3 regions of the Pseudomonas mohnii genome follow, and region 1 is predicted to be linked to each of the others. Evidence: predicted binding sites of a transcription regulator. Region 1 holds the regulator's gene; each other region holds the start of a gene.
What was found. Region 1 encodes sigma-54, which starts transcription at its own class of promoters, with help from an activator protein. Its sites were predicted from a motif close to ANTGGCATNNANNTTGCTNT; they were not measured.

Region 1 (7,383 bases):
CCGATGGCACTACGCTGAGTACCCATCAAGGCTGCCGTGTCTATGGCAACAGCCACGGTTTTATCGGCGGTTATGCATCGACCCGGCACAGCCTGAGCTGCGTGATGATCGCCGAGGCCGATGGTCAGATGCAGCGCGATTATTGGTATGACGTGAATCGCCAGGGCAATTTGCTGGCTGATCCGGTGAGCATTGGCCAGCGTGCCGCACAACGGGCGGCAAGCCGTCTCGGCGCGCGTCCGGTGCCAACCTGCGAAGTGCCAGTGCTGTTTTCCGCCGAGTTGGCCGGTGGTTTGTTCGGCAGCTTCCTGTCGGCGATTTCCGGCGGCAGCCTGTACCGCAAGTCATCGTTCCTTGAAGGCACCCTGGGTCAGAAGCTGTTTCCTGAATGGCTGACCATCGATGAGCGTCCGCACTTGATGCGTGCCTTGGGCAGCGCGGCCTTCGATGGCGATGGTCTGGCGACTTACGCGAAGCCGTTCGTTGAAAAGGGCGAGCTGGTGTCCTACATCCTCGGTACTTACTCCGGTCGCAAGCTCGGCATGCCGAGCACCGCGAATGCCGGAGGCGTGCATAACCTGTTCGTCACCCATGGTGATGAAGATCAGGCGGCCTTGCTGCGTCGCATGGGGCGTGGCCTGCTGGTGACCGAATTGATGGGGCAGGGCCTGAACATGGTCACGGGCGACTACTCCCGTGGCGCGGCGGGTTATTGGGTCGAGAACGGTGAAATCCAGTTCGCGGTCCAGGAAGTGACCATTGCCGGCAACATGCGTGACATGTTCAAGCAGATCGTTGCCGTGGGTAATGACTTGGAACTGCGCAGCAATATCCGTACGGGATCGGTACTGATCGAGCGGATGACGGTGGCAGGCAGCTAAACTCCCCTGTTACAAAAAAGGCGCACCACCTGATGGGGGGTGCGCCTTTTTTTGTGGGCTATCGAGCGGGTTTGGCCTCGATACGCGTTTACTCGCCTTCGTCGAAATAGCGGTTGATCAGGTCTTTCAACGCATCCAGCGCCTTTTGCGCGTCTTCGCCTTCGGTGTTGATGTAGATTTTGGTGCCCTTGCCAGCCGCGAGCATCATCATTGCCATGATGCTTTTGCCGTCGACCGTAGATTCTGGAGTGCGTCCGACTCTGATCGTGCAGTCCTTGAATTCACCGGCGACTCCGACGAATTTTGCAGAAGCACGGGCGTGCAGGCCCAGCTTGTTGATGATTTCGATTTCCAGAGCAGGCATCGCGGTGTGAATCCTTTAGCTGAGGTCGCGGTGGCGAACCTGGACGTTCTTCAGGGATTGTTGCAGCGTCTTGCCCAAGCGTTCGGTTAGGTAGACGGAGCGGTGATGTCCGCCCGTGCAGCCAATGGCAATGGTGACATAGGCGCGGTTGCTGGCGGCAAAGCGGGGCAGCCATTTGAGCAGATAGGTGGAGATGTCCTGGAACATCTCTTCCACGTCCGGCTGGGCTGCCAGGTACTCGGCAACCGGTTGATCAAGCCCGGACTGCGCCCGAAGCTCGGGTTTCCAGTAGGGATTGGGCAGGCAGCGCACGTCGAATACCAGGTCGGCATCCACGGGCATGCCACGCTTGAAACCAAAGGACTCCACCAGGAACGCTGTACCGGGTTCCGGCTGGTTCAGCAGGCGCAGCTTGATCGTATCCCGCAGCTGGTACAGGTTGAGGTTGGTGGTGTTGACTTTGAGATCGGCAAGGTCGGCTATGGGGCCGAGCAGGCTGGTTTCATCGTTGATCGCTTCAGCCAGCGAACGATTGGCACTGCTCAGCGGGTGACGACGACGGGTTTCCGAAAAACGCTTGAGCAAGGTTTCTTCGTCGGCATCCAGGTACAGAACGTCGCACTGGATATGCCGGCTGCGGACTTCTTCGAGCAATTCGGGGAATCGCGACAAGTGACTGGGCAGGTTGCGTGCATCAATGGACACGGCCACCAGCGGCTGTGCCAGTTCGGTGTGGATCAATGCGCGTTCGGCGAGTTCCGGCAGCAACCCGGCGGGAAGGTTGTCGATGCAGTAGTAGCCACTGTCCTCGAGTACATCAAGGGCGGTGCTTTTACCTGAGCCGGAGCGGCCACTGACGATGATCAAGCGCATGGTTACTGACCGTTTTGCTCGTCCAGGACAACCTGATACAAGGCTTCATTGCTCGGGGCGCTGCGCAGTTTTTCGCGCACTTCCTTGCGGTCGAGCATGCTGGCAATTTGGCGCAAAAGTTCCAGGTGCGCATCGGTAGCGGCTTGCGGGACCAGTAGAACGAACAACAGGTCAACCGGTGCGCCGTCGATGGCGTCGAAATCTATGGGGGCATCGAGGTGCATCAGGGCACTGATGGGTGAGGAGCAGCCCTTCAGGCGACAGTGGGGAATGGCGATGCCGTTGCCAAAACCCGTCGAGCCGAGTTTTTCACGGGCAATCAACGCCTCGAAGACATCTTGCATCTCCAGATCCGGCACTTCCCGGGCGATCAGGTTGGCAATTTGTTCGAGGGCTTTCTTTTTACTGCCGCCCGGCACGTTCACAAGGGAACGGCCGGGGGTCAGGATGCTTTCAAGTCGGATCATGGGTTGGGGGTGTTAACGACCGGTAGCGCCCTGGAGGAGGCTCTGGGTCTTTTCCTTATGCTTTTTGAGTTGTTTATCCAGCTTGTCGGTCAGTGCGTCGATCGCCGCGTACATATCGGTATGTTCCGCGTTCGCGACCACTTCATTGCCGGGAATATGCAGCGTGGCTTCGATTTTCTGCTTCAACTTTTCGACGGTCATCGTGACCTGTACGTTGGTAATCTTGTCGAAGTGCCTCTCTAACCGTTGGAGTTTTTCGCCGATGTAGGTGCGAAGAGGTTCGGTCACTTCCAGTTGGTGTCCACTGATGTTGACTTGCATACAGCTTCTCCTTCGTTGCCAGTGCATAAAGCGGTAGATCAAATGATCTACCACTGGAACGCTGTGGCGTGGCTCTACATCAACCGCTTGCGTTCGCTCGAAGGCGCGATCCCCAGGGATTCGCGGTACTTGGCGACGGTGCGGCGAGCCACCTGAATGCCTTGTGCCTCCAGTAAACCAGCGATCTTGCTGTCACTCAACGGCTTTTTCTGATTTTCCGCGGCAACCAGTTTTTTGATGATCGCGCGGATCGCCGTGGACGAGCATTCGCCGCCTTCGGAGGTGCTGACATGGCTGGAGAAAAAGTACTTCAGTTCATATATGCCCCGAGGGGTATGCATGAATTTCTGTGTGGTCACCCGTGAAATTGTCGACTCGTGCATGCCAACCGCCTCGGCGATGTCATGCAGGACCAACGGTTTCATGGCTTCGTCGCCGTGCTCCAGGAAGCCGCGCTGATGCTCGACGATCTGGGTGGCAACTTTCATCAGGGTTTCATTGCGGCTTTGCAGGCTCTTGATGAACCAGCGGGCTTCCTGCAACTGATTGCGCATGAACGTGTTGTCGGCGCTGGTGTCGGCGCGACGCACGAAACCGGCGTACTGGGCGTTGACCCGAAGACGCGGTACCGATTCCTGGTTGAGTTCCACCAGCCAGCGTTCGTTGTCCTTGCGCACGATCACGTCGGGAACCACGTATTCGGCTTCAGTGGATTCGATTTGCGAGCCCGGGCGCGGATTGAGGCTTTGAACCAGTTCGATCACCTGGCGCAGCTCATCTTCCTTGAGCTTCATGCGGCGCATCAGCTGGCTGTAATCGCGACTGCCGAGCAAGTCGATGTAGTCGGTGACCAGGCGCTTTGCTTCGGCGAGCCAAGGGGTTTTGGCCGGCATCTGGCGTAATTGCAGCAGCAGGCATTCGCCCAGGTTGCGGGCGCCGATTCCGGCGGGTTCGAATTGTTGGATGCGGTGCAGGACGGCTTCGATTTCGTCCAGCTCGATGTCCAGCTCCGGGTCGAAGGCTTCGAGTATCTCCTCGAGCGTCTCGTCCAGGTAGCCCTGATTGTTGATGCAGTCGATCAGGGTCACGGCGATCAGGCGATCGGTGTCGGACATGGGCGCCAGGTTCAATTGCCACAGCAAATGGCTTTGCAGGCTTTCACCGGCCGATGTGCGGGTGGTGAAATCCCACTCGTCGTCATCGTTGCTCGGCAGACTGCTGGCGCTGGTCTGGTAAACGTCTTCCCAGGCGGTATCGACGGGCAGTTCGTTGGGGATACGCTCGTTCCAGTCGCCTTCCTCGAGGTTATCAACCGTCGGTGCGCTTTCCTGGTAGGAGGGTTCCTGAATGTCGGGGTTGGGTTTCTGTTCGGCGTTGTCGGCCAAGGGGTCGCTGTTATCGAAGTCGTCGCCTTCTTCCTGGCGTTCGAGCATCGGATTGGACTCCAGGGCCTCCTGGATTTCCTGTTGCAGGTCCAGGGTCGACAATTGGAGCAGGCGGATGGCCTGTTGCAGCTGCGGTGTCATCGTCAGCTGCTGGCCCATTCTCAAGACTAGCGATGGTTTCATGGCAGGGGCTAAACACCTTATTCGCCGGCGCACATGCGCCATCCACTACAGGGCGCCGGAGCGCCAAACATAAGCAAATTATATGCCTGAAACTGAAGTGTTTGCCTAGAGCGCTGTAACAATAAAAAAGTGTTGATTTTTTATCGAGACAAGCGCTCGGTCGACTAGCCAGACACCTCGGTGCTTACAGGCGGAACTCATGGCCCAAATACACTTCCTTGACCAGATCGTTGGCCAGGATGGTTGCAGCGTCGCCTTCGGCGATCAATTGGCCATCGTTGACGATGTAGGCGGTTTCACAGATGTCGAGGGTGTCACGGACGTTGTGGTCGGTGATCAGCACGCCAATGCCCTTGGCCTTGAGGTGATGGATGATCTGTTTGATGTCGCCCACCGAAATCGGGTCCACGCCGGCGAAGGGCTCGTCGAGGAGGATGAATTTCGGGTTGGTGGCCAATGCCCGGGCGATTTCCACACGGCGGCGTTCGCCACCGGACAGGCTCATGCCGAGGTTGTCGCGGATGTGGCTGATGTGGAATTCCTGCAGCAGGCTTTCCAGCTCCTTGCGGCGACCGGCCTTGTCGAGTTCCTTGCGGGTCTCCAGGATCGCCATGATGTTGTCGGCGACCGAGAGTTTGCGGAAGATCGACGCTTCTTGCGGCAGATAGCCGATACCGGCCTTTGCGCGGCCGTGCATTGGCTGGTGGCTGACGTCCAGGTCGTCGATCAGTACGCGGCCTTGATCGGCCTGTACCAGGCCTACGATCATGTAGAAGCAGGTGGTCTTGCCGGCGCCGTTAGGGCCTAGCAGGCCAACGATCTGACCGCTGTCGATGGACAGGCTGACATCACGGACGACCTGGCGGCTCTTGTAGCTCTTGGCCAGATGCTGAGCTTTCAGAGTTGCCATTACTGGGCCTTTTGCTCGTCGGTTTTCTTCTTCGGCTGGATCACCATGTCGATGCGCGGACGCGCTTCGGTGACCTTGTTACCTGTCGCTCGGCCAGCGCTCGCAAGCTTCTTGACGGTGTCGTAGACGATTTTTTCGCCCTGGGTGGTGTTGTTGTCCTTGTCGATGACTTTGGCGCGATCGATCAGTACGACGCGGTTTTGCGCGGCGTGGTACTGGATGGTCACTCCCCAGCCCTGGACAGGCTTGGTGTCGCCCTGGGTTTGCAGTTGTTCGAAGTAGGCCAGGTTGCCTACAGAGGTCACTACGTCGATATCGCCGGTCGGCGTGCGGGTGATGGTCACGGTGTTGCCGGTGACCTTCATCGAGCCCTGGGTAATGATCACGTCACCTTTGTAGGTGGCAACGCCATTCTTGTCGTCCAGTTGGGCGTCGTCGGCTTGAATGCGGATAGGCTGCTCTTGATCGTTCGGCAGAGCCCAGGCGCTCACGCTTCCCAGTGCTGCGCCCAGACTGAGCAAAATAGGGAGGGTTTTAACGAGCCTCATACTGTCCTCTTACGTTCGATAGCAGGTGTATCCTGCTTTCTTTCAAATACGCTTTCATTCCGGTACCGGTCGATACGCCGCCAGCGCCGTCGATTCTAACGGGTTGCTCGGTCTGCGCATATTGCTGCTGCGGGAACACCGTCATTCGAGTGGTGGTGATCAGGGTTCTGCGGTTTTTTTCATCAAAGCGCGTGATGCGTACCGAATCGATCAATTCAACCTGCGTGCCGTCCGGGTTGACCTCACCTTTTTCGCTCTGGACGTGCCACGGGAACTCGGTGCCGCGGAACATGTTCAGGTCAGGGTTGGTCAGCAGCGTGACTTCGCTTGCTTTGAGGTGCTCGACTTTGTCGGAAGTCATTTCGTATTGAAGCCTGCCATCAGGCAGGAACTGCACGCTGTGGGCGTTGGTAGCGTAATAATCGATTTCGCTTTCGTCGACATGCGCGATCGGTTTGTCGAGGAAGCGTTCCGGGCTGATGTTCCAATAGCCGACCGCGGCGAAAATCGCCGCAATGCAACCGAACACCAGAATGTTGCGAATTTTTTTGTTCAGCATGGTTTGGCTCACAGGTACGCGGCGTTGGCCGCATCGAGACGGCCCTGGGCGCGCAGGATCAATTCGCAGAATTCGCGGGCGGCACCCTCGCCACCGCGGGCCTGGGTTACTCCGTGAGCGTGTTCACGCACAAAGCTTGCGGCATTGGCCACCGCCATGCCCAGGCCGACGCGGCGAATGACCGGCAGGTCCGGCAGGTCGTCGCCTAGATAAGCGACCTGCTCATAGCTTAGGTTGAGTTGGCCGAGAAGCTCGTCGAGCACCACCAGTTTGTCTTCGCGCCCCTGGTACAGATGCGGGATGCCAAGGTTTTTCGCCCGTCGCTCAACCACCGGGGTTTTGCGGCCGCTGATGATCGCGGTCTGGACGCCGGCCGCCATCAGCATCTTGATGCCCTGGCCGTCGAGGGTATTGAAGGTCTTGAATTCGCTGCCGTCTTCGAGAAAGTACAGGCGCCCGTCGGTCAGGACGCCATCGACATCGAATACTGCCAGTTTGATGTGTTGGCCGCGTTGCAGCAGGTCCGCGCTCATTACATTACTCCTGCACGCAGCAAGTCGTGCATGTTCAAGGCGCCGACCGGGCGGTCTTCGCTGTCGACCACGACCAATGCGTTGATTTTATGATCTTCCATGATTTTCAGGGCCTCGGCGGCGAGCATCTCGGCGCGGGCGGTCTTGCCGTGCACGGTCATGACCTGATCTATCGTGGCGCTATGGATGTCGACGCTGCGGTCCAGGGTGCGGCGCAAGTCGCCGTCGGTGAAGATCCCGGCCAGCTTGCCGTCGGCCTCGAGGATGACTGTCATGCCAAGGCCCTTGCGAGTCATTTCCATCAGCGCATCCTTGAGCAAGGTGCCGCGCTGAACCTGTGGCAACTCTTGCCCGGCGTG
Region 2 (7,383 bases), 2.9 Mb from region 1:
AGAATCTGCCGCCGATGCAGCATGCCCACCGCCCGCAACAGGCGTTCAGCCAGGTCTTGCCATTGGGCCAGCGGCAACGGCCCGACGCGCTCATGCAACTGCGCCAGGGTCGATCCCGAATATTCGCGCATCACGTAGTACAAATGCTGACGCTGACTGGCGGCATGGACTTCAGGGAAATGCCGCCCGGCTACACGCTTGAGAAACCATTCTTCCGACAACAACGCTTGCCCGGCCGGATGATCGTCGCGCAGGTGAGCGGGCAGGGTTTTCAGCAGCCAGGCCTGTCGCTGACTGTCACGCACGCGATAAAGCAGGGATTGCTGGCTCTGGCCGACGATCCCTTCGACTTGCCAGCCCTCGAAATCCTGGCCCGGTTTCAGTGCCGGTGGCAGTGGCCATTGCTGCAGTTGAATCAACGCATCGCCGATGCTGGTTTCACCGAGGGCATCGACCCGGACCAGCAAGGCGCTGGCATTGTCTTGGCTGCCGGCCAGGTGCGCGGCATTGACCAGGGTGTGTGCGGCGCTGTGCAGATCCGGTTGGTCCCGCAGAATCGCGGCAATGGCCGTGTCACCCAAGACCGCCCAGACCCCGTCGCTGAGCAGCACAAAGCTTTCATCGAGGCGCAATTCGCCGTCGAGGAAGTCCAGCACCAGGTGCTGATCGAGCCCCATCGCTCGTTTGAGCACATGCTGCATGCCCGGTTGGTCCCAGACGTGATCCTCGCTGATGCGCTGCAACTGATCGTCATGCCAGCGATACACTCGGCAGTCGCCCACATGGGCCAGGGTGAAACGCCGACCGCGCATGACCAATGCGCTGACCGTGGTCAGCAGGGGTTGTCCACCGCCGTTGGCCTGCAGCCAGCGGTTCTGCGCCAGCAGCAGGCGATCCAGTGCCTGGGCGACGCCCCAGGTTTCCGGGGTGGCGTAGTAATCCAGTGCCAGTGCCTGCAGGGTGGAACGAGCGGCCAGCCCACCGTCGGCGCACTGGCTGACACCGTCGGCGATGGCGAACAGGTAACCCTTGCTCGCCGCCAGCGCCGGGGCCGGTGTGACCAGCCGCAACGCATCCTGGTTTTCTTCGCGCGGGCCGATGGCGCTGGCTTCGGCGAAACTCAGTTGCAGGCTCATCGCCGGCTCAGACCCGTGCAGCGGTCACGGCAGCCGAACCCCAGGTGGTTCTCCAGCGACGTTTCACCCCGTGCAGGCCGAACCAGGCGAGGACGCCGAGGCTGGCGAACAACCACAGTGCCATTTGGTAGCTGCCGGTGCTTTGCTTGATCGCACCCATGCCCGCCGCCAGGGCAAAACCGCCGATGCCGCCGGCCATGCCGATCAGGCCGGTCATCACGCCGATTTCGCGACGAAAACGCTGCGGCACCAACTGGAACACGGCGCCATTGCCCGCACCAAGGCCGAGCATGGTGCAGACGAAAAGTGCCAGCGCAGCGTAGGAACTCGGCAGGTTGAATCCGACGGCAGCAATGCAGATCGCGGCCACGGTGTACATCGCCAGCAGGGTGCGGATGCCGCCGAAACGGTCCGCCAGGGCACCGCCCAAGGGGCGCATCAGGCTGCCGCCGAACACGCAGGCGGCGGTGTAGTAGCCGGCCGTCACCGGGCTCAGGCTGTATTGATCGTTGAAATAGCCGGGCAGGGCGCTGGCCAGGCCAATGAAGCCACCGAAGGTCACGCTGTAGAAAAACATGAACCACCAGCTGTCGCGATCGCCCAAGGCCTTGAAGTAGTCGGCCGTCGACTTGGCTTTCGGCCGTTCAGGCGCGTTTTTGGCCAGCCAGGCGAAAACGATCAACGACAGGATCAGTGGTATGAGGGCAAAGCCGAACACGTTGCTCCAGCCATACGCAGCCGCCAGAACCGGCGCAATCAGCGCGGCGAACACCGTGCCCGAGTTACCGGCGCCGGCGATCCCCATGGCCTTGCCCTGATGCTGCGGCGGATACCATTGCGACGCCAGAGGCAGGGCCACGGCGAACGACGCACCGGCCATACCGAGGAACAAGCCCAGGACCAGGGCCTGCTCGTAGCTGTGGATGCCCAGCTTCCAGGCACCGAACAGCGCACAGATAACGATCACCTGGCCAATCAGGCCAGCGGTTTTCGGCGACAGGCGATCAGCCAGCATGCCCATCATGAACCGCAGTACCGCGCCGGCCAGAATAGGCGTGGCCACCACCAGCCCCCGCTGTTGTGTGGTCAGGTGCAGGTCGGCGGCGATTTGCACGGCCAGTGGGCCAAGCAGGTACCAGACCATGAAGCTCAGATCGAAATAGAGGAAGGCCGCGAACAGGGTCGGGGTATGGCCGGATTTCCAGAAGCTTGAATTCATCGCGCACCTCAGCTGATAGGAGTCTCGAACGGGAGTCATGCAGGTGGGGCGCCTTGAGGGCTGCACCACCAGCCCCGGGCAATGGGGCCAAAACAAAAAAACGCCGCCACCTGATTTGCCATGGGGCAAATGAGGTGAGCGACGTCTTTGTCGTAGGTGGGGCAACCGCCGTTGGTTACCTGTGGAGATTACTTAGCGAGATCTGTGCCAATACTGTGAAACCGAGTGAAGGCCATCGCGAGCAAGCTCGCTCCCACAGAAGCGCTTCAGCCGAGCAGTTCACTCATGGCGATGATCTGCTCCGCCACCTGAATCAGTTTCTGTTGGCGGCTCATGGCCTGGCGGCGCATCAAGGTGTAGGCCTCTTCTTCGTTGCAGTCCTTCATTTTCATCAGTAACCCTTTGGCCAACTCGATGCGCTTGCGCTCGGCGAGCTGCTGGTCGCGGGCGTGCAGTTGCGCGCGCAGGGCCTGGTCGCTTTCGAAGCGCGCCATGGCCACGTCGAGAATCGGCTGCAAGCGCTGAGCGTGAATGCCTTCGACGATGTAGGCACTGACCCCGGACTTGATCGCCTGGCGCATCACATCCGGGTCGTGTTCGTCGGTGAACATCACAATCGGTCGTGGTTGGTCGCGACTGACCAGCACCACTTGCTCCATCACATCGCGGCCCGGTGACTCGGTATCGATCAGAATCACATCCGGACGCACCGTTTCGACGCGCCCGGGCAGGTCGATGATCAATCCTGATTCGTCGATTACCTCGAAGCCGGCCTCGGTCAGTGCCGCCTTCAGGCGTCCGACTTTTTTTGCGGTGTCGTTGATCAGCAGAATACGCAACATGTTCGCAGTCTCCTGTCAGCGGCTGGCTAATCGATGCGAGCTATTGCTCATGGCGTGCAGCTTGAAACTGCGGGCATAACCGGCAGGGTCCGAGCCGTCCCAGACCTTGCCGTCGATCAACTGGCTGCTGCGCATCTCATTGCCCAGTGCGGCGACGCCGACGGCGCAGGCGGCCTCACGATACAAGTCCAGTTGTTGCACCTGGCGGGCCACCGCCAGGTAATCCGGATCGTCGCGCAACAGGCCCCAGCGACGGAACTGGGTCATGAACCACATGCCATCGGACAGGTACGGCAGATTGACCTCGCCCCCACCGTGGAAGCGCAGGGCGTGCGGATCCTGCCAGCGATTGCCGAGACCGTCGTCGTAGTCGCCCAGCAAACGCGGCTCGATGCATTCGAGCGGCGCATCGAGGTATTGCGCGGCACTGAGCAATTGCGCGGTGCTGCGACGATTTTCAGTGCTTTCTTCGATAAAACGACTCGCCTGCAGAATCGCCATCACCAGTGCGCGGGCGGTGTTCGGGTATTGCTCGACGAACGCGCGGGTGCAGCCCAGGACTTTTTCCGGGTGATCGGGCCAGATGGTCTGGGTGGTCGCCATGGTGAATCCGAGGTTCTGTTGCACCGCGCTGGCCGACCAGGGCTCGCCGACGCAGAAACCGTCGATGCGTCCCGCTTGCAGGTGCGCGACCATTTGCGGCGGCGGCACCACGACGCTGTCGACGTCCTGCAACGGGTGAATGCCCTGGCTGGCGAGCCAGTAATACAGCCACATGGCGTGGGTGCCGGTGGGGAAGGTCTGGGCGAAGGTGAGTTTTGGGCGAAGTTGGTGCACGTGCCGGTCCAGTGCTTCAGGACTGGTCACACCCAGCGCTTGCAGGCCGTGGGAGAGGTTGATGCTCTGGCCGTTCTGGTTCAGCCCCATCAGCACGGCCATGTCCGTTGGCGCTATGCCGCCGATGCCCAGGTGCACGGCGTAGATCAGGCCGTAGAGGCTGTGGGCGGCGTCGAGTTCACCGCTGACCAGTTTGTCCCGCAGGTTGGCCCAGGATGACTGGCGCTTGAGGTTCAAGGTCAGGCCGTAAGGCTGGGCGAAGCCCTGGGTGGCGGCGACCACGACTGAGGCGCAGTCGCTCAGGGCCATGAAGCCGAGGTTGATTTCGGACTTTTCCGGGGCATCGCTGCCATTGACCCAGGCCAGCGGGCCGGCTGATGGTTCGTTCATCGCGTCTTCACCTTGCAAAAAAAAGCGCCGTCCCGCGTCCTTGCACGCGCAAGGCCGGATGACGACGCCATTGTCCTGGCACTCATCCCGCCGTTGGCATGAGTGCTGATGACAGGATCGGTGCAAGGCATATGCCATCGTCCGTTGATTGAATCGCGCGCCTCGCCTGCGGGCCGCTTGCCCGGCTATAATCGCTGCCACTTTTCATAGCCCAGAGTCAAACCCGCCCATGTACACCCTGGCCCGTCAGCTGTTGTTCAAACTTTCCCCGGAAACCTCCCACGATCTGTCCTTGGACCTGATCGGCGCGGGCGGGCGTCTGGGGCTCAACGGCTTGTTGTGCAAGGCCCCGGCGAAGGTGCCGGTGACGGTCATGGGCCTGGACTTCCCGAACCCGGTGGGACTGGCGGCCGGTCTGGACAAGAACGGCGCGGCCATCGACGGCTTTGCGCAGCTGGGTTTTGGCTTTGTCGAAATCGGCACCGTCACCCCGCGTCCACAACCGGGTAACCCGAAGCCACGCCTGTTCCGCCTGCCGGAAGCCGAGGCGATCATCAATCGCATGGGCTTCAACAACCTTGGCGTCGATCACCTGCTGGCCCGCGTTGCTGCGTCCAAGTACAAAGGTGTGCTGGGCATCAACATCGGCAAGAACTTCGATACTCCGGTCGAGCGCGCGGTCGACGATTACCTGATTTGCCTGGACAAGGTTTACGCCCATGCCAGCTATGTGACGGTCAACGTCAGCTCGCCGAACACGCCGGGGCTGCGCAGCCTGCAATTCGGTGACTCGCTCAAGCAACTGCTGGCCGACCTGGCCACGCGTCGCGCGGAACTGGCGCTGCGCCACGGCAAACACGTGCCCCTGGCGATCAAGATCGCGCCGGACATGAGCGACGAAGAAACCGTGCAGGTCGCGCAAGCGTTGATCGATACCGGGATGGACGCGGTCATCGCCACCAACACCACCCTGAGCCGCGTGGGCGTCGAAGGCATGGAGCATGGTGACGAGGCGGGCGGTCTGTCCGGCGCACCGGTTCGCGACAAGAGCACCCACACCGTGACAGTACTCGCGGCAGAGCTGGGTGGTCGGTTACCGATCATCGCCGCGGGCGGCATCACCGAAGGCAAGCACGCGGCGGAGAAAATCACCGCAGGGGCGAGCCTGGTGCAGATTTACTCGGGCTTCATCTATAAAGGGCCGGCACTGATTCGTGAGTCGGTAGACGCCATCGCAGCCCTGCGTTGATCCTTGTGGCGAAGGGGCAGCCCCCTCGCCACATGGGTATGCCGATGAGTTTTGGACAGGCATAAAAAAGGGCTCCTCGAAGGAGCCCCTGGGCCGGAGCCCGCCGTCCGGATGGGACGTGCGTGGTTAATTCGTTACGTAATCAGATTGTCGTGTCGGAGTGTGTGCCCTGTATTAGCCGACGGCGTGAAGTTCGTTGAGTCTATGGATTCCCGCAGTGCCGGTCATACCGTCCCAGTTGTCGCCGCGTCCTTCTCGCCAGCCGTTGATCCAGGCTTGGCGTACCGACGGTAGAGTAAATGGGCAAAGCTCACGGGATTTGCCACCAACGCCATATTGATATCCGCGCAAAAACGCTCTTTCCAACGGATCACGCTTAAGTCTTCTCATAGGGTGTTGCCCTCACTTGTTGACTGTTTTCATCGCGTCGACCTCAATCGAGGTCAGGCAGAAAAACTCTGCCGTTGGGGGCTCGCTGCCGGCGTGGCGAGCCAAGGTGTTGGCGTCGTTGCGGCGCCAACCTGAGTTGAGTTCTAACCAATGCGTCACATCGAGGGAATGATCGTTTTGTCATAAGGACGTAACGATAAAGATGCTATGGCCATAAGTAACACGATGTTCGTCGCGTATTTATTGATCAAAGCCCTGTATGATCGGCCCCCCGCAGGATGCCGGGGTTAGACTTTTGGTGAGAATGTCTCGCGTTGCAGTGCGGGATTATTCGACGAAGGGTCGACTTATGACATTTTGTTGCATCAACTTTTTTATCTGTCCTTGCATCTAAGCTCATTTAACCCGAGCAGCAGGGGTGGAACGGCACACCTTCGTGCCACGCGGGCGCTCTTCGAGAAAAGCGCCTGATTGAAAACCGGGCCGGCAATGCGTTGCCGGCTCACTCAGCTAAAGGCTCTGGAACTCCCATGTCCGATCGTTTCGAACTCTTCCTCACTTGCCCCAAAGGCCTCGAAGGCCTGCTCATCGAGGAAGCCGTCGGGCTTGGCCTTGAGGACGCTCGTGAGCACACCTCTGCCGTGCGCGGCATGGCCACCATGGAAACCGCTTATCGCCTGTGCCTGTGGTCGCGCCTGGCGAACCGCGTGCTGCTGGTGCTCAAGCGCTTCCCGATGAAGGACGCCGAAGACCTCTATCACGGCGTGCTCGATATCGAGTGGCAAGACCACATGCTCAACGACGGCACCCTGGCCGTCGAGTTCAGCGGTCACGGCTCGGGCATCGACAACACTCACTTCGGTGCCTTGAAGGTCAAGGACGCCATCGTCGACAAACTGCGCACTCCGCAGGGTGATCGCCCGTCCATCGACAAGCTCAACCCGGACCTGCGCATCCACCTGCGCCTGGACCGTGGCGAAGCGATCCTTTCCCTCGACCTGTCCGGCCACAGCCTGCACCAGCGCGGCTACCGCCTGCAGCAGGGCGCGGCGCCGCTGAAGGAAAACCTCGCGGCCGCCATCCTGATCCGTTCCGGCTGGCCACGCATTGCGGCCGAAGGCGGCGCGTTGGCGGACCCGATGTGCGGTGTCGGCACATTCCTCGTCGAAGCTGCAATGATCGCCGCCGACATGGCGCCGAACCTGCGCCGCGAGCAGTGGGGCTTCACCGCGTGGCTCGGTCACGTGCCGGCGCTGTGGAAAAAACTCCATGAAGAAGCCGTCGAGCGTGCCGCGGCTGGTCTGGCCAAGCCACCGCTGT
Region 3 (7,383 bases), 2.5 Mb from region 1:
TTCGCCGCCGGTCAGAATTTTCAGCTGGGTAGCCGTAGCGGCTTGCTGTATCAGGATCGACTGTCCGTTGCTGGCATTGGTCGTGTGGCACTGGGCCAGGAGGTTGGTCAGCACATCGCTTTGCGCCAGCAATGCTTCGCCAACGCTTGACTGGCTGGCCAATTGTTCCAGGCCGCTGCGGTTGGCTGGCAGGTTGAGGCTGGCGAGGATCTCGCTGCGCTTGCGGCCATGCTGTTCGAGCAAGATGATCAATGCCTGTTTCTGCGCTAGAACGTTTTCGAGCAGAGGCATGTCGCGACCATGCAAGGCGAGGGACTCGATCTGCAGTAACTCCAGCAATTGTTGCGCTGGAGCAAAATCGTCGATGATCAGTTGCAGTAAATTAGTGTCTTGCATGGCTGGCCTTGGGTTTTAAGCGTCCAAAAGCCTGGCGCAGGCCTTGGGCCTAGCGCTGGGCTTCGAAGTTGAGCAGTTTGCTGGCTATACGGTTGCTGTCGACTTTGTAGCTGCCATCGGCAATCGCTGCTTTCAACGCAGCCACGCGGGCGTTGTCGACGACAGGTTGATCGCGCAGCGTATCAGTGACCTTTTGCAACTGTTGAGCCTCATTGCTGAGATGTACCGATTCCCCGCTTTTGACGGTACTGGCCTGTTCGGCCGGGGTATTCAGCGACGCGGATTTATCGGCCTCGGCCGCTGCCTTGCTTGCGCTGGTACGTGTACTGCCCGTAAGTGACGAGGAACTGTTCAAACGGCTGAAATCGATGACCATGATAAAAAACCTCTGGGAATTTGGACGCTTGCCATGTTTTCGGCCATCCCCTGAAAAACTTTAGGCGCGTTTATCAATGAGCTTGCGCGCGTCAGTGCCCGCCCTGAATGGGGAACAGTTTAGGGAACAGCCTTGGTTAGCGCCATCCTCTTGAGCCGCGAGCGCCCGGAATAGAGAACCCTACATGGACACTTCCACCTGACCTGGCGCGGTGACCTGCGCCTTGATGACTCGCTGGGAGTTGAGGTTCTTGACCCGGATCTGTTCGTTCAGGCCACCGCTGGCCAGTGCCTCACCAGGCATTCTCACACTGAGCGTACCGCTGCGCGCGGTAATCACCACCTGATCGCCCTTGCGAATGACTTCGGCCTGCTCGATGTGCACCAGGGTAATGACCTGGTCAGTGACCGTTGGTCGGGTCAGTCTTTGTCCGATCGCCTGATCCACCGAGGTCAGATAGCCCTGGCTGATCAGGCTGATGTCGCGCTCTCGCAAGGTGACGTCGCCAGGCTCGACAATGCCGGCACGGCGCAGCGGTCGAGTGGTGGTCACGACGTCGCGAAACAGGCGTACTTGAGCGGGTACGAACACCGTCCAGGGCGAAGCGCCTTCGCAGCGAACCTTGACCGTTACCCGTCCCAACGGCTTGGCTGGACTCTCCAGCGAGGCTGTCAATTCCTTGTCGCACATTGGCATGCGCAATCGGGGATCGAGCTGGTTGACCTGGATTTCGTAGCGACCTTCCGTTTGACTGGTGGCCAGATAGTCTTCTACGGTGAACTCAAGAAAGCCCTGAGTGACGCCGATAAGCATGTCAGGCAAGGTAACCGCGTCAGCAAGGGCAGGGCTGCCAGCGTTGAACAGGCATACGGCCGCCAACACACCGAGCAGTTTGCGGTAGGGTGTGGTCAGGCGTCGAAAAAATGTCGGTTCTGTGTTCATAGAGAGATAAAAAGCAAGCGCCGTGCCGTTTAGAGATGAATGTGCGTCGCAACAACACTTAGCGTTGGTGTAGGAGTCTGGGCATGGCTGGTGTAATGGATTCGGTAAACCAGCGCACGCAACTGGTGGGGCAGAATCGCCTTGAGCTGTTGTTGTTCCGTCTTGACGGCCAGCAACTGTATGGGATCAACGTGTTCAAGGTTCGGGAGGTGCTGCAATGCCCCCAACTGACACTGATGCCAAAATCCAGTCCTGTCGTGTGCGGTGTGGCGAATATTCGGGGGGCGACCATTCCGATCCTTGATCTGGCGATGGCGACCGGCTCGGGTGGCTTGAAAGACAAAAACAATCCCTTCGTGATCATCACGGAGTACAACACCAAGACCCAGGGGTTCCTGGTGCGCTCGGTGGAGCGGATCGTGAACATGAACTGGGAGGAGATTCATCCGCCACCCAAGGGCACTGGCCGCGATCACTACCTGACGGCGGTGACTCGGGTCGACAATCAGCTCGTCGAAATCATCGATGTCGAAAAGGTGCTGGCGGAAGTGGCGCCGACACCGGAAGCGATCTCCGCAGGCGTGGTGGACGTCGAAACCCAGCACAAGGCGCTCTCTTTGCGTGTGCTGACGGTCGATGATTCGTCGGTGGCGCGCAAGCAGGTTACGCGTTGCCTGCAAACGGTGGGTGTCGAAGTGGTGGCGCTGAATGACGGTCGGCAAGCGCTGGATTACCTGCGCAAACTGGTCGACGAGGGCAAGAAGCCGGAAGAAGAGTTCCTGATGATGATCTCCGACATCGAGATGCCGGAGATGGACGGGTACACCCTCACGGCGGAGATCCGCAGCGACCCTCGCATGCAAAAACTTCATATCATCCTGCATACTTCGTTGTCGGGTGTGTTCAATCAGGCGATGGTCAAGAAAGTCGGTGCCGATGACTTCCTCGCCAAATTCCGTCCTGATGACCTGGCATCCCGGGTAGTCGACCGGATTAAAGCAGCAGACATTAGCTAGGGGCGTTCGGCCCCCGGCAGTCAACACGATTTAAGAGGCGGCAGCATTGTCAACGGGTAATTTGGATTTCGAACAGTTCCGGGTATTCCTGGAAAAAGCCTGTGGCATTTTGCTCGGTGAAAACAAGCAGTATCTGGTCTCGAGCCGTCTCAACAAACTGATGGAGCAGCAGGGTATCAAGTCGTTGGGTGAGCTTGTCCAGCGCATGCAGACCCAACCGCGCAGCGGTTTGCGCGAGCAGGTGGTGGATGCCATGACCACCAACGAAACCCTGTGGTTTCGTGATACCTACCCCTTTGAAGTCTTGAAGAACAAGGTATTGCCCGAAGCGATCAAGGCCAGTCCCGGCCAGCGTCTGCGCATCTGGTCGGCGGCATGCTCGTCGGGTCAGGAGCCGTATTCGCTGTCGATGTCCATTGACGAGTTCGAGCGGGTCAACATGGGCCAGTTGAGGATGGGCGTGCAGATCGTTGCCACCGATCTTTCCAGCACCATGCTCACCAACTGCAAGACCGGCGAGTACGACAGCCTGGCCATTGGTCGCGGCCTGTCACCTGAGCGACTGCAACGATATTTTGACCCGAAAGGGCCGGGGCGCTGGGTCATCAAGGCTCCGATCAAGAGTCGGGTGGAGTTCCGCTCGTTCAATCTGCTGGACAGTTACGCCAGCCTGGGCAAGTTCGACATCGTGTTCTGTCGCAACGTCCTGATTTACTTCTCTGCCGAAGTGAAGAAGGACATCCTGTTGCGGATTCACAGTACATTGAAGCCCGGTGGTTATCTGTTCCTTGGTGCTTCGGAAGCGCTCAATGGATTGCCGGATCATTACCAGATGGTCCAGTGCAGTCCGGGGATCATTTACCAGGCGAAGTGATTCGTTGCTGGACTGAAAACGGGAGACCTCAGAGGGCTCCCGTTTTTTTATGCCCGGTGTATTCCTGCCGACACCTTGAGCCCGCTCCCAAGAACGCATGTGTTTGCCAATGGGCAAGCGGCAGAAAAGCGGCAGGCGGCGGAAAACGGTTGCCGCTTTTCTGGCATTGCCGCGTTGCCACTGCTCGCAAAGCCCCGCTTTACGGGGTTTCATGAGTTGGCATGACGCTTGCTAAGTTCATCGTACGAAAAATCAGGTCACCCGAAGGTTTCCCGACATGAGCATCAGCTTCGATAAAGCGCTCGGTATTCACGAAAAGGCTCTGGGCTTTCGCGCTCAGCGCGCCGAAGTTCTGGCCAACAACATTGCCAACGCCGACACCCCGAACTACAAGGCTCGGGATCTGGAGTTCTCGAAAGTGCTCGAGGCGCAGAGCGATAAAGCCAAGAACGGCACGTTCGCCTTGAACATGACCAACAGTCGTCATATCGAAGCCGAAGGCCTGGGTAATGGTGACGAGTCGCTGATGTATCGCACGCCGATGCAACCGTCGATCGACCAGAACACCGTGGACGCTCAACTGGAACAGTCGAACTACGCGGAAAACGCAGTTGGCTTCCAGGCCAGCTTCACGCTGCTCAACAGCAAATTCAAAGGGCTGGTGTCAGCCCTGCGCGGAGAGTAAGTCATGTCCCTGTCCAGTGTTTTTAACATTGCCGGTAGCGGCATGAGTGCGCAAACCACTCGTTTGAACACCGTTGCTTCGAACATCGCCAACGCCGAAACCGTCTCTTCGAGCATCGACCAGACCTATCGTGCGCGTCATCCGGTATTCGCCACCATGTTCCAGGGCGGCCAGAGCGGCGGCAGCGATTCGCTGTTCCAGAACCAGGACGCCGCCGGTCAAGGCGTGCAGGTCATGGGCGTGGTCGAAGATCAGAGCAACCTCGAGGCGCGTTACGAGCCGAACCATCCGGCTGCCGATGCCAAGGGCTACGTCTACTACCCGAACGTCAACGTAGTGGAAGAAATGGCTGACATGATTTCCGCGAGTCGTTCGTTCCAGACCAACGCTGAAATGATGAACACCGCCAAAACCATGATGCAGAAAGTCCTGACCCTCGGTCAGTGATAAGGGGCGACTCAGATGAGTGTTAGCGATTCCACCAGCGGTTTGAGCCTCAAGGATGTCTTGGCCAATTCTTCGGTCAAAACCAGCACCACGAAGGACAGTCTGGGTTCGGCGGTCAGCGGCTCCACAGGCAACCAGTCCCTGGGCAAGGACGCGTTCCTGCAGTTGCTGGTGACGCAACTGAAAAACCAGAACCCGCTGGACCCGCAGGACAACAGCGCGTTCGTGGCTCAATTGGCACAGTTCAGTAGCCTGGAAGGGATTACCACGCTCAACGATACGGTCAGCGGCATTGCCGGCAACTACAACTCGTCTCAAGCGTTGCAGGCTTCTTCGCTGGTAGGTCGTTCTGTTGTTGCCCAGACCGACACCGCAGTGGTCGACACCTCCAAGAGTTTCAACGGTACGGCGGTCGTACCTGCCTCGACGAATCCGGTGACGATCAAGATCACTGATACCGATGGCAAAGTCGTTCGCACCATCGACCTGGGCAGCCAGCAAGCCGGTAATGCCAGTTTCATCTGGGACGGCAAAAACGATGCGGGCGAGGTGGCCAAGGCCGGCACTTACAAGTTTGCGGCTAACGCGACTTACGACAGCCAGGCGACCTCGCTGGTGACTTACCTGCCGGCCACCGTCAACAGCGTGACCATCAGCCAGACCGGCGGTGAGTTGATGCTGAACCTGGCAGGCCTGGGCAGTGTTGCCCTGTCCAAAGTACAGACCATTGGTATATAGAGCCGACTAACACGGCACAAAGGAGTGGAATATGTCTTTCAATATCGGCCTTAGCGGTCTCTATGCAGCCAACAAACAGCTGGACGTAACCGGCAACAACATCGCCAACGTCGCGACCGCCGGTTTCAAATCGTCCCGTGCAGAATTCGAAGATGTGTACTCGGCCACGCGACTGGGTACCGGTAGCAAGACTATCGGCAACGGCGTGCGTCTGGCCAACGTTTCCCAGCAGTTTGGCCAGGGCGACGTGAACAACACCGGCAACGTGTTGGACATGGGTATCCAGGGTAACGGTTTCTTCATCCTCAGCGACAACGGCTCCCTGAGCTACACCCGTGCCGGTGCGTTCAAGACAGACGCCCAGAACTACGTGGTCGACAACAACGGCAACCGTCTGCAGGGTTATGGCGTCGACTCCAATGGCAAGATCATCAACGGTGTGCTGACCGACCTGAAAATCGACACATCGAGCCTGGCGCCGCACGCGACCACCCGTGTCGATCAGACGATGAACCTGAACTCCTCGGATCCACTGCCAACAGTGACCACGTTCAATGTCAAAGACACCAGTAGCTACAACAAAACTATTTCCACCCCTGTGTACGATACACAGGGTAACCAGCACACCATGGACCAGTACTACGTTAAAAACGCGGCGTCTAACTCCTGGACCGTTTACACCTACATAGACGGTCGCAGTCCATCGGATCCTACCGCAGAACCTCCGGTCGCCCTCACCGCCGACATCACCTTCAACCCTGATGGCAGCATCAAGACGCTGACGGCTGGTGCAGGCTGGACACTAAAGAACAACACTCTGACCATGTCAGGCTGGAAGCCGGGCGTGCTGGTTGACGCCAAGGCCAACCCGCCGACCTGGGCCTTGAACGGCTCGGACGCAGCCGCGGGCGGTATCACCTTCGACATGACCAAAACCACTTCGTATGCTTCGCCTACCGCGCGGACCGCGCAGTACCAGGACGGCTACGCCACCGGCCAGATCTCCAGCCTGACCATCGATGAAAGCGGTGTCATGACCGCCAACTTCAGCAACCAGCAAACCAAGGCCATCGGACAGGTAGCGGTTGCCAGCTTCGCCAACGAGCAAGGCTTGCAGCCAATTGGCGGTACCCGCTGGAAAGAAACCTTCTCCTCGGGCGTGGCCGGCGTTGATGCACCGAAAACCGGTACCCTGGGCGCAGTGGTTTCCAACTCCCTGGAAGAGTCCAACGTTAACCTGACCAACGAACTGGTCGACCTGATCAAGGCGCAGAGCAACTACCAGGCGAACGCCAAGACCATCTCCACCCAAAGCACCATCATGCAGACCATTATTCAGATGACCTGATGCCGGTTGGCTGAAAGCGCTGCACAAAAAGCCCCTCGCAAGAGGGGCTTTTTAGTTTTGGTCGGTCCGGTAGGAGCGAGCTTGCTCGCGACGGGCGTCAACGATCACGTGTTCTGGCTGAATAACCGTGTGGCTTTCACCTGCATCGCGAGCACGCTTTCGCCTGCAAGAGCCAAAAGAAAACCCCCGATCAGCCAGTGGCTCATCGGGGGTTTCAGGAAAGCGCCTTGCGACGCTGACCAGCTCAGCTTATTGGCAAGCTTCGCAATCCGGCTCGTCGATGGCGCAGGCCTTCGGCACTGGTGCCGGACCTGCTGGCGCAGCCAGGACCGAGTCGTCGCCGTGGTTGCCGCCGCTGGAAACAGCGTTCAGCTTGCCGGTGTTGATGGTCGACTTCTCGGTGCTGGTCGCGGCCAGGGCACGGAGGTAGTAAGTGGTTTTCAGACCACGGTACCAGGCCATGCGGTAGGTCACGTCCAGCTTCTTGCCCGAAGCGCCGGCGATGTACAGGTTCAGGGACTGGGCCTGGTCGATCCACTTCTGACGACGGCTTGCCGCGTC

Region 2: a site for sigma-54 is predicted at 4,544-4,563, ahead of BLV61_RS07160 (CmpA/NrtA family ABC transporter substrate-binding protein). Genes of this name have one in related genera too.
Region 3: a site for sigma-54 is predicted at 3,820-3,839, ahead of flgB (flagellar basal body rod protein FlgB). Genes of this name have one in related genera too.

Annotation. Positions count from the first base shown of each region.
Region 1 is NZ_FNRV01000001.1:4,432,783-4,440,165, forward strand. It holds gene pmbA (metalloprotease PmbA) at 1-881, shown strand, start outside; gene BLV61_RS20560 (HPr family phosphocarrier protein) at 970-1,245, opposite strand; gene rapZ (RNase adapter RapZ) at 1,261-2,118, opposite strand; gene ptsN (PTS IIA-like nitrogen regulatory protein PtsN) at 2,121-2,585, opposite strand; gene hpf (ribosome hibernation-promoting factor, HPF/YfiA family) at 2,598-2,906, opposite strand; gene BLV61_RS20580 (RNA polymerase factor sigma-54) at 2,981-4,474, opposite strand; gene lptB (LPS export ABC transporter ATP-binding protein) at 4,659-5,384, opposite strand; gene lptA (lipopolysaccharide transport periplasmic protein LptA) at 5,384-5,932, opposite strand; gene lptC (LPS export ABC transporter periplasmic protein LptC) at 5,919-6,491, opposite strand; gene BLV61_RS20600 (KdsC family phosphatase) at 6,500-7,024, opposite strand; gene BLV61_RS20605 (KpsF/GutQ family sugar-phosphate isomerase) at 7,024-7,383, opposite strand, start outside.
Region 2 is NZ_FNRV01000001.1:1,526,147-1,533,529, reverse strand. It holds gene BLV61_RS07175 (bifunctional protein-serine/threonine kinase/phosphatase) at 1-1,136, opposite strand, end outside; gene BLV61_RS07170 (nitrate/nitrite transporter) at 1,144-2,355, opposite strand; gene BLV61_RS07165 (ANTAR domain-containing response regulator) at 2,622-3,197, opposite strand; gene BLV61_RS07160 (CmpA/NrtA family ABC transporter substrate-binding protein) at 3,213-4,424, opposite strand; gene BLV61_RS07155 (quinone-dependent dihydroorotate dehydrogenase) at 4,654-5,673, shown strand; gene rmf (ribosome modulation factor) at 5,848-6,063, opposite strand; gene rlmKL (bifunctional 23S rRNA (guanine(2069)-N(7))-methyltransferase RlmK/23S rRNA (guanine(2445)-N(2))-methyltransferase RlmL) at 6,594-7,383, shown strand, end outside.
Region 3 is NZ_FNRV01000001.1:1,961,545-1,968,927, reverse strand. It holds gene BLV61_RS09245 (flagella synthesis protein FlgN) at 1-396, opposite strand, end outside; gene flgM (flagellar biosynthesis anti-sigma factor FlgM) at 446-772, opposite strand; gene flgA (flagellar basal body P-ring formation chaperone FlgA) at 953-1,714, opposite strand; gene BLV61_RS09230 (chemotaxis protein CheV) at 1,798-2,730, shown strand; gene cheR (protein-glutamate O-methyltransferase CheR) at 2,777-3,604, shown strand; gene flgB (flagellar basal body rod protein FlgB) at 3,882-4,289, shown strand; gene flgC (flagellar basal body rod protein FlgC) at 4,293-4,736, shown strand; gene flgD (flagellar hook assembly protein FlgD) at 4,752-5,474, shown strand; gene flgE (flagellar hook protein FlgE) at 5,506-6,822, shown strand; gene BLV61_RS09200 (ribonucleoside-diphosphate reductase subunit alpha) at 7,072-7,383, opposite strand, start outside.